2 regions of the Kocuria oxytropis genome follow, and region 1 is predicted to be linked to the other one. Evidence: riboswitches for the same ligand, from Rfam matches in the RefSeq annotation. Region 1 holds a riboswitch; the other holds the start of a gene.
What was found. A riboswitch is a leader RNA that binds a small molecule or an ion and turns the genes downstream of it on or off. The one in region 1 is predicted to bind cyclic di-AMP.
Positions count from the first base shown of each region.

Region 1 (4,236 bases):
CGGCCGGGCGCGTGCCGGACTTCGAGGGCCTGGCCGACTTCACCGGAGAGGTCTACCACACCGGCTCCTGGCCGCACGAGGGCGTGGACTTCACCGGCAAGCGCGTCGCGGTGATCGGCACCGGCTCCTCGGGCATCCAGTCGATCCCCGAGATCGCCCGGCAGGCCGAGCACCTCACGGTCTTCCAGCGCACCCCGAACTTCAGCGTCCCGGCGCGCAACCAGCCGCTGGACCCGCAGGAGTGGGCGCAGATCAAGGCCGAGTACCCGCGGATCCGGGAGATCGCCCGGCAGACCCCGACCGGGCTGCCGTTCCCGCCCAGCACCGCCTCCGCGCTGGAGACCGACCCGGCGGAGCAGCGCAAGGTCATGGAGGAGCACTGGACGCTGGGCGGGTTCCGCCTCGGGCAGTGCTTCTCGGACCTGGCGATCAGCAAGGAGGCCAACGACGTCGTGGCCCAGTACATCCGCGAGCGCATCGACGAGATCGTCGAGGACCCGCAGGTCGCGGAGCTGCTCAAGCCCTACGACCACCCCGTGGGCACCAAGCGGATCTGCGTGGACACCGACTACTACACGACGTTCAACCGGGAGAACGTCTCCCTGGTCGACGTCCGGTCCGCGCCGATCACCCGGCTGACCGAGCGGGGGCTGGCCACCACGGAGCAGGAGTACGAAGTCGACGCGATCGTCTTCGCCACCGGTTTCGACGCCATGACCGGGGCCCTGAGCCGGATCGACATCCGGGGCACCGAGGGGCTCGCCCTGGCCGAGAAGTGGGCCGCCGGCCCGCGGACCTACCTCGGGCTGGCCACCGCCGGGTTCCCGAACCTGTTCCTGGTCACCGGCCCCGGCAGCCCGTCGGTGCTCAGCAACATGGTGACCTCGATCGAGCAGCACGTCGACTGGATCACCGACCACATCCGCTACCTCGAGGACCAGGGCCTCACCCGCTCCGAGGCCTCCCCCGAGGCGGAGGACGCGTGGGTGCAGCACGTCAACGACGCCGCGGACATGACCCTGTTCCCGCAGGCGAACTCCTGGTACCTGGGTGCCAACGTGCCCGGCAAGCCGCGGGTGTTCATGCCCTACGTGGGCGGGGTCGGCGCCTACCGCGCCAAGTGCGACGAGGTCGCCTCCCGGCAGTACGAGGGCTTCAGCGTCGCCTGACCGGTTGAACAGCCGAACGGAGGGCTCCGGTGCCGCGGCACCGGAGCCCTCCGCATGCCGGCAGGCCGGGGCTCCGGGGCGCATCCCCTCCTCGGCAGCCTGGTGCTCGGAGGACGCCAGGAGAGCGAGATCGACGCGCCGGAAACGCATTTCTTTCTTTTTGCGAATTCCTGACAGGACAACGGAGATCGCCGGAGGAGGTTGTTTTCCCGACCCAGGAGGAAGGGGCCGATCCCGTCGGCGATCTAATGTTCTGTGGACCTTTCCCGGCAAACAGTCACACCCTGCCACGGGTGCCGCCACCCGGCACTAGACCCCGGACAGGGGCATGCTTGCCCATCGGCATGACTCGGGCAGAGCCCCAGGTCAAGCCCACTTTCGTCTCGAGCTGAGCCTCCCGGGGGATTCCCTTGGGCACGCCTCATCGGACCACGGCGTCCGGGCGCGGAGGTGCAATGCCAGATCAGCACCAAAGCCGAGACGCGCCCGTGATCTAAACGTGACTTTCCCGTTATTTTTCGGTTAGTGTTCTCTCCGTGCTCATCGCATTAACGATCGGCATCTCCGTGCACATCGCCGAATTCTGCCGGTGCCCGGGGCCCCCAGACACATCGCTCGGCAGAAGCGGGGGAACCAGAAACGGTCCCTCCCCCGGGACCTAGGGGTTAAGTCGTCGGGGCCCCCACCCTGACGACCGGGTGTCTCCCACCCGCATCCAACAGCTCACCTCGCAGGCAAGAGGGAGGACATCACTCATGCCCGTTTTCCAGTCCCGCACGCCCCGCCATCGCGCCCAGAGCCCGTTCCGCCTCGGGCGCACCGCCATCCTGGCGGTCGCCGGCGGCGCCTTGGCGCTCAGCAGCGTGGCCCCGGCCCAGGCCGCCCCCGTCGCAGCCCCCCAGCAGGTCCTCAGCACCCAGTCCCAGGCCGGCAAGGCCGCAACCATCGCCGCCGCGGCGCGGAACCAGCTCGGCGTGCGGCAGGACTGCACCGCCCTGGTCACCAAGGCCCTGCGCGCGGCCGGGGTCAAGCACCACGGGTGGCCGGACTCCTACCTGAAGCTCGGCACGCGGGTCTCCGCCGCGCAGGCCCGGCCCGGCGACCTGGTCTACTACGCCAACGGCGGCATGGGCTTCGCCCACATCGCCGTGTACATCGGCGGCGGCAAGGCCGTCCACGGCGGCTGGAACGGCAACCAGACGGTCATCCAGACCGTCAACGTCGGCTCCGGCCCCGTCTACCTCCGCGTGCACTGACACTCCACGCCTGATGCGGGTGTGCGGTTCCCGTCCCGACGGGAGCCGCACACCCGCATCCCATGCGGCCGGCCTCTGAGCGCGAAGAACCTAGCGGCGATGTCCACGGTGGAAATCCATCGGGGAACCACTCTTCCCAGGCTGATATATGAGTCGTATGCTCGGTGCGGGTCCGCCAGCGGATCAATCACCAACTCGACGAGGAGTGGAACAGCATGCGGGAACTCGCACACCGGCTCGACCGGCTGGGCACCGAAACCGCCTTCAGCGTCGCCCAGGCCGCCGCCGCCTGGAAGGCGAAGGGGAACCGCGTGTACCCCTTCCACCTCGGCGACATCAACATCCCGACGGCCCCGCACATCGTCGAGGCGATGGACCGGGCCATCGCCGACGGCTACACCGGCTACGGCCCCGGCCCCGGCATCCCGCAGCTGCGCGAGGCCCTCGCCGAGGACATCGGCTCGCGTCGTGGCATCGACCTCAGCCCCGAGAACATCGTGGTGATGACGGGCGGCAAGCCCGTCATCACCAAGTTCCTGCAGGCGGTCATGAACCCGGGCGAGGAGGTGCTCTACCCGAACCCCGGCTTCCCGATCTACGAGTCGCAGATCGAGTACCTCGGGGGCACGGCCGTGTCGTACCGCTACCTGCCCACGGAGGACGGCTTCGCGATCGACCTCGACCAGGTGCGTGCCTCGATCACCCCGAACACGGTCGCCATCATCTACAACGACCTGCAGAACCCCATCTCGGCCGAGTCGACGGCGGCCGAGCGCGAGGCCGTCGCGCAGCTCGCCCAGGAGCACGATCTCTGGGTGCTCTCCGACGAGGCCTACTTCGAGACCCGCTACGAGGGGGTCTCGAGCTCGATCGCCTCGCTGCCCGGCATGGCCGAGCGCACCGTCATCCTCTACACGTTCAGCAAGAAGTTCGCCATGACCGGCTCGCGCCTCGGCTGCGCCGTCGCGCCGCGTGAGATCGCCACGGTGCTCAGCACCCTCAACACCAACGACGAGTCCTGCACCACGCACTACGTGCAGTGGGCCGGCATCGAAGCGCTCCGCGGCACCCAGGAACCCGTGCAGCAGATGCTCGACGTCCTGCGCGAGCGCCGGGACGCCGCCTGCGAGCTCGTGAACGCCACCCCCGGCATGCACGTGGCCGTGCCGCAGTCGACGTTCTACCTGTTCCCCGACGTCACCGCCGCCATGGAGCGCATGGGGTACACGGCGGTCGGAGACTTCGCCACGGCGGCGCTGCACGAGACCGGCGTCTCCTTCTGCACGCGCGAGCACTTCGGCCGGCGCCAGCCGGGCGAAGACCGGCAGTACATCCGGCTCGCCTACTCGGGCATCGACGTCGCGGACATCCGCGACGGCCTCGGCCGCCTGTGCCAGTGGATCGAGTCGGCATGAGCCGGGTCGTCGTCACGGGGCGGATTCCCGACGCCGCGATCGAGAAGCTCCGCGCCGAGCACGAGGTCGACGCCTGGCCGGAGGCCGGGCCGATCGGTCGCGAGGAGCTCCTGCGCCGGGTGGCCGGCGCCGATGGCGTCGTGAGCCTGCTCACCGAGCGCGTCGACGCCGAGCTGCTCGACGCCGCCGGCCCGCAGCTCCAAGTGGTCGCGAACGTCGCCGTCGGCTACGACAACATCGACGTGCCGGCCTGCGCCGAGCGGGACGTGGTGGCCACCAACACCCCCGGCGTGCTCACGGACGCCACCGCCGACATCGCGTTCGGCCTGATCCTCATGGCGACCCGCCGGCTCGGCGAGGGGGAACGGCTCATCCGCTCCGGCCAGGACTGGAAGT
Region 1 covers NZ_JAVFXA010000013.1:8,477-12,712, forward strand. The annotation lists gene QYM41_RS13360 (flavin-containing monooxygenase) at 1-1,169, shown strand, start outside; cyclic di-AMP (ydaO/yuaA leader) riboswitch at 1,734-1,919, shown strand; gene QYM41_RS13365 (NlpC/P60 family protein) at 1,925-2,425, shown strand; gene QYM41_RS13370 (pyridoxal phosphate-dependent aminotransferase) at 2,641-3,840, shown strand; gene QYM41_RS13375 (2-hydroxyacid dehydrogenase) at 3,837-4,236, shown strand, end outside.

Region 2 (4,236 bases), on a different contig from region 1:
CTTCCAAGCGGGTGCGGACCTGCTCGAGGTCCAGGCCCTTCGGGGTGGTTTCCATCAGGACCTCGATGGTGTCGCGCAGCAGGATCAGAGCCCGCGGCACGATCAGGGCGGCGATCAACAAGGACACGACCGCATCCGCCCGGGTCCACCCGGTGGTGGCGATGACGATCGCGGAGACGATCACCGCTACCGAGCCCAGGGCGTCGTTGGCCACCTCCAGGAACGCGGCCTTCATGTTCAGGTTCTCCCCCCGGCCCGAGGCGAGGATGACCAGCCCGATGATGTTGCCGACCAGCCCGACCACCCCGAACCACAGCATGGCCGTGGACTCGACCTCGGGGGGCTCCAACAGCCGGCGCACCCCTTCGACGGCGATGAACCCGCCCACAGCCAGCAGCACCGAGGCCTGGGCGGCCGCGGCGACGATCTCGGCGCGCTGGTACCCCCAGGTGCGTTTGTCCGTGGCCGGTTTCAGCGCCAGGGTCGCGGCGGTGAGGGCGATGAGCAGCCCGGCCGAGTCGGTGAACATGTGCCCGGCATCGGCCAGCAGCGCCAGGCTGCCCGAGACCACCGCACCGATGATCTCGGCGACCATAATCGTGGCGGTGATGGCGAACACCACTGCCAGTTTCCCCCTCCGCCCGGCGCCGGCGTGGGAATGATCGTGCTCGCCGCTCATACCGGAATCTCCTGGGTGGTGGCGTCATCGGCGAGGGCCTCGGCGGCGCACTCGGGTGTCCCGCACCGGCACACCGGTTCGACGGTGAGGATAGTGCCCAGCAGGTCCTCCAACGCGTGGGCCAGCTTGGGGTCCGAGAGTTCATAGCGCACGTTGCGCCCCACCGGCACGCCCACGACCAACCCGCAGTCGCGCAGACAGGCCAGGTGGTTGGACAGGATCTGCCGGCTCACCCCGATCCGGGCCGCCAGTTCCGAGGGCACCGCTGGGCCCTGCTGCAGCTGCAGCAGCACCGCGGCCCGGGTGGGATCGGCCAGTGCTTTGCCGAAACGGGACATCACCGCGACCGGGGACAAGATCCTCATCCAATAACCGTACAGCAGAATCTGTATCAAAGGAGATGAGGGGCTTCCCTTGATGATCGGGCAATGTCCAGCTCGTATTCATACGGTGAGGGCGGACGGGGGTGCCGTCCGCCACTGCGGCATCCCCGTCCCCCGAGCCATCGCTGCACCCTAAGGGCTCTCGCTCCAATGCCGAGGCGGAGCAGGATAAGCACTGCCCGCGTCCAGCGGAAGACAGGGCAAGGCCATGAGCACTCTCCGATCCTCTCCGCAGGACTGCTCCCCGTGTGCCGATTCGCTGGCGTGTGCACATCGACAGGATCGTGGCAATCGTTCGAGTCTGCGGCTACAGCTGCGGAGTGCACCCATGCGGTCCATCCGAGTGCACCCATGCGGTCCATCGACGATGATCCTGGCGGGGCACTCCGCACCTGACGGATGAGCCCACCGGCCGGCCTTCACCACATCGGCGAGACTCACCGGTAGGTGTAGTACCCGTCGACGGGCATGGCGTTGACGGAGTGGACGAAGGTGCCCTGGGTCGGGTTCAGCGCCGAGACCATCTTGCCGCCACCGATGTAGATGCCGATGTGGTTGCCGCCGTTCTGGGACACCAGGTCACCAGGCTGCGGGTTGGACGTCGGGGTGGCGGCGGCGATCTGCTGGAAGCTGGTGCGGGGGATGTCGATGCCGTTCTGGGCGTAGACCCAGCCGGTGAATCCGGAGCAGTCCCAGGCCCCGAAGGAGGTCCCGCCCCAGACGTAGCCGGTGCCCACGCCCTGCATGGCCGTGCCCACGATGCCGCCGGCGGCCGGGGCGATCTCGGTGATGGCGGTGGACTGCGGGCTCACGCTCGAGGTGGCGGCGCTCTGCTGCGGGGCCGGGGTCGGAGCGGCGGGCTGCGCGGCGACCGGGGCCGGGGTGGTGTAGGAGGCCAGGTTGGCCGTCGCCGATGCCGGAGCCGCATAGGAGGACCCGGAGGCGGCGGGGATCTCGGCGTAGGCCTGGGCCGGAGCGATGGAGCCCACCAGTGCGGCGCCGGCGGCGGCGACGACGGTGGTGGTACGCACGGCGCGCGAGGAGGTCTGGGCGCGGTGACGGGCAGTGTGCTGCTTGAAAAGCGACATGGGTGGATTCCTCCCTTTGCCTACGAGGTGAGCTGTCGGATGCGGGTGGGAGACACCCGGTCGCAGAACGCACGCGCTCTGAGACTTAACCCCAAGGCCCCGGTACACCGGGACCGGTAATGGTTCCCCCGCTTCTGCCAAGCGATTTCTCTTCAGGAACCCCGGGCACCGGCAGAACTCGGCGATGTGCCACGAGGGCGCCGACAGGATCAGTGGTCGGCACGCACTGAAGAGTACAAGGAGATTACGAAACAATCACAATCCGATTCGGGAATGTATAGAGATCGTAAAGAAGTGGTCAAGGCTTGATGAAGACCTGAATTGTTGTCGGCTTTTTCCTGTTAATTTCCCGAGAAAGGCGGGGCGCTCTGCGCTTTGAGTGAGGTGGCTTGTTGGTGCGTGGGCGCTGCGCGGGGAGTCGTCGCCCACACAGCGGTGGGGACAGGAGCCACTTCAAAAGGCGCGGCGGGTGGATCGAGAGCGAAGCCCGCGGCCATCCTGGGATATTTCGCGCTGCATCAAGCCCCGGAAATTTGGGCTCTGTCCATGCTCGCACTGACTGGCGGAACGTTAGCCAGCGTTGTGGTCGAGGAGATGCCCGACCAAGCCCACGAAGGCGACACCAGCGTGCCGGGACCGATCCTGCTCACCGGCGGAGTTGCGCTGTTCGCCGCGATCTCCGTCTACCTCGGTTCCTGAGAAGCCGTGCGCCCCGGCGTCCTCGTCTCGGGGCGCCGACGCGTGCCGACCGTGCTCAGTGGGCGCAGTTGGGACCGCATCCACCGCAGTGTGCACCGTCCTCGGCGGTGAGGACCGCAACGGGAGTGCAGCAGGCGTCTCCGCGCCAGGCCTCCAGCCCCTCCTTGACCGCCACGGCGGCGATCACCAGCGCAGCCAGCGGGTCGGCCCAGGACCAGCCCAGGGTGCTGTTGAGCACCAGGCCTACCAGCAGCACGGCGGAGAGGTAGGTGCACAGCAGGGTCTGCTTGGAATCGGCCACCGCAGAAGCGGAGCCCAGTTCCCGGCCGGTGCGGCGTTCGAACCAGGACAGGAACGGCATGATGAGCAGGCTCACCGCGGCCAGTCCGATGCCGACCGGGGAGTGTTCCGGCTCGGCGGCCCCGAGCAGGGCGCGGATCGCATCGACGGTGACGAAGGCGGCCAGGCCGAAGAAGGAGAACGCGATCACCCGCATCGCCACCTTTTCCCGTTGGTGCGGGTCCGGGGCGGCGAACTGCCACGCCACCGCCGCCGCGGAGAGGACCTCCACGATCGAGTCCAGGCCGAAGCCGATCAGCGCCGAGGAGGAGGCGATGGTGCCGGCGGTCAGGGCGATGACCGCCTCGAGCACGTTGTAGGTGATGGTGCCGGCCACGATCCAGCGCACCCTGCGGTGCAGCACCGCCCGGCGTGCATCGGTGATGGGCTTGGGGTCCAGGGTCAGGGAGGTCATGTGCAGGTGCATCCTTCCGGGGAGCAGCAGGTCGGGTCCACGGTGACCACCAGCTCCAGCAGGTCCCCCAGGGCGGCCCCGAGGCGGGGATCGGCCAGGGAGTACCAGGTGCTGCGCCCCTCGGCGGTGGAGGTCACCAGCCCGCACCCGCGCAGGCAGGCCAGCTGGTTGGACATCACCTGTTTGGACACGCCGAGGGTCTGCGCCAGTTCCGAGGGCCGGGCCGGGGCGTCTCGGAGGGCCAGCAGGATCCGGGTCCGGGTCCCGTCGGAGAGGGCATGGCCCAGCCGGGACAGGGCCGAAGTGTGGGTGTGGGTCACCGTGGTCATCCCCCTACGGTACAGGTTTCTGTGTACTGTTGAGGAGTGGCCTAATGGCACCCCTCGGGCGCACCAGCGGGTCACCCGGGACGTACTGCGTTCGTCCGATCGAGGAGGACCGTGATGATGACGGAAGTGGCCCCGGCTCTGGCGCTGGGCCTGTACCTGGCCGGTTTGGTGGCGGCCTTCGGTGTGCGGTCATGGATCCACCGGCGCCGCACCGGGTCTACCGGCTTCCGCGGGGTGAGCGGAGCACCCGGCTCGCCCGAGTGGTGGGGCGGGATCCTGTTCGCGGCCGCCCTGGTCCTCGGTG
Region 2 covers NZ_JAVFXA010000020.1:18,354-22,589, forward strand. The annotation lists gene QYM41_RS15775 (cation diffusion facilitator family transporter) at 1-679, opposite strand, end outside; gene QYM41_RS15780 (ArsR/SmtB family transcription factor) at 676-1,044, opposite strand; gene QYM41_RS15785 (C40 family peptidase) at 1,500-2,150, opposite strand; cyclic di-AMP (ydaO/yuaA leader) riboswitch at 2,156-2,309, opposite strand; gene QYM41_RS15790 (hypothetical protein) at 2,697-2,849, shown strand; gene QYM41_RS15795 (cation efflux transmembrane domain-containing protein) at 2,905-3,603, opposite strand; gene QYM41_RS15800 (ArsR/SmtB family transcription factor) at 3,600-3,932, opposite strand; gene QYM41_RS15805 (methyltransferase family protein) at 4,047-4,236, shown strand, end outside.
Region 2: linked by a shared signal. The riboswitch ahead of QYM41_RS15785 (C40 family peptidase) and the one ahead of QYM41_RS13365 (NlpC/P60 family protein) in region 1 are both predicted to bind cyclic di-AMP.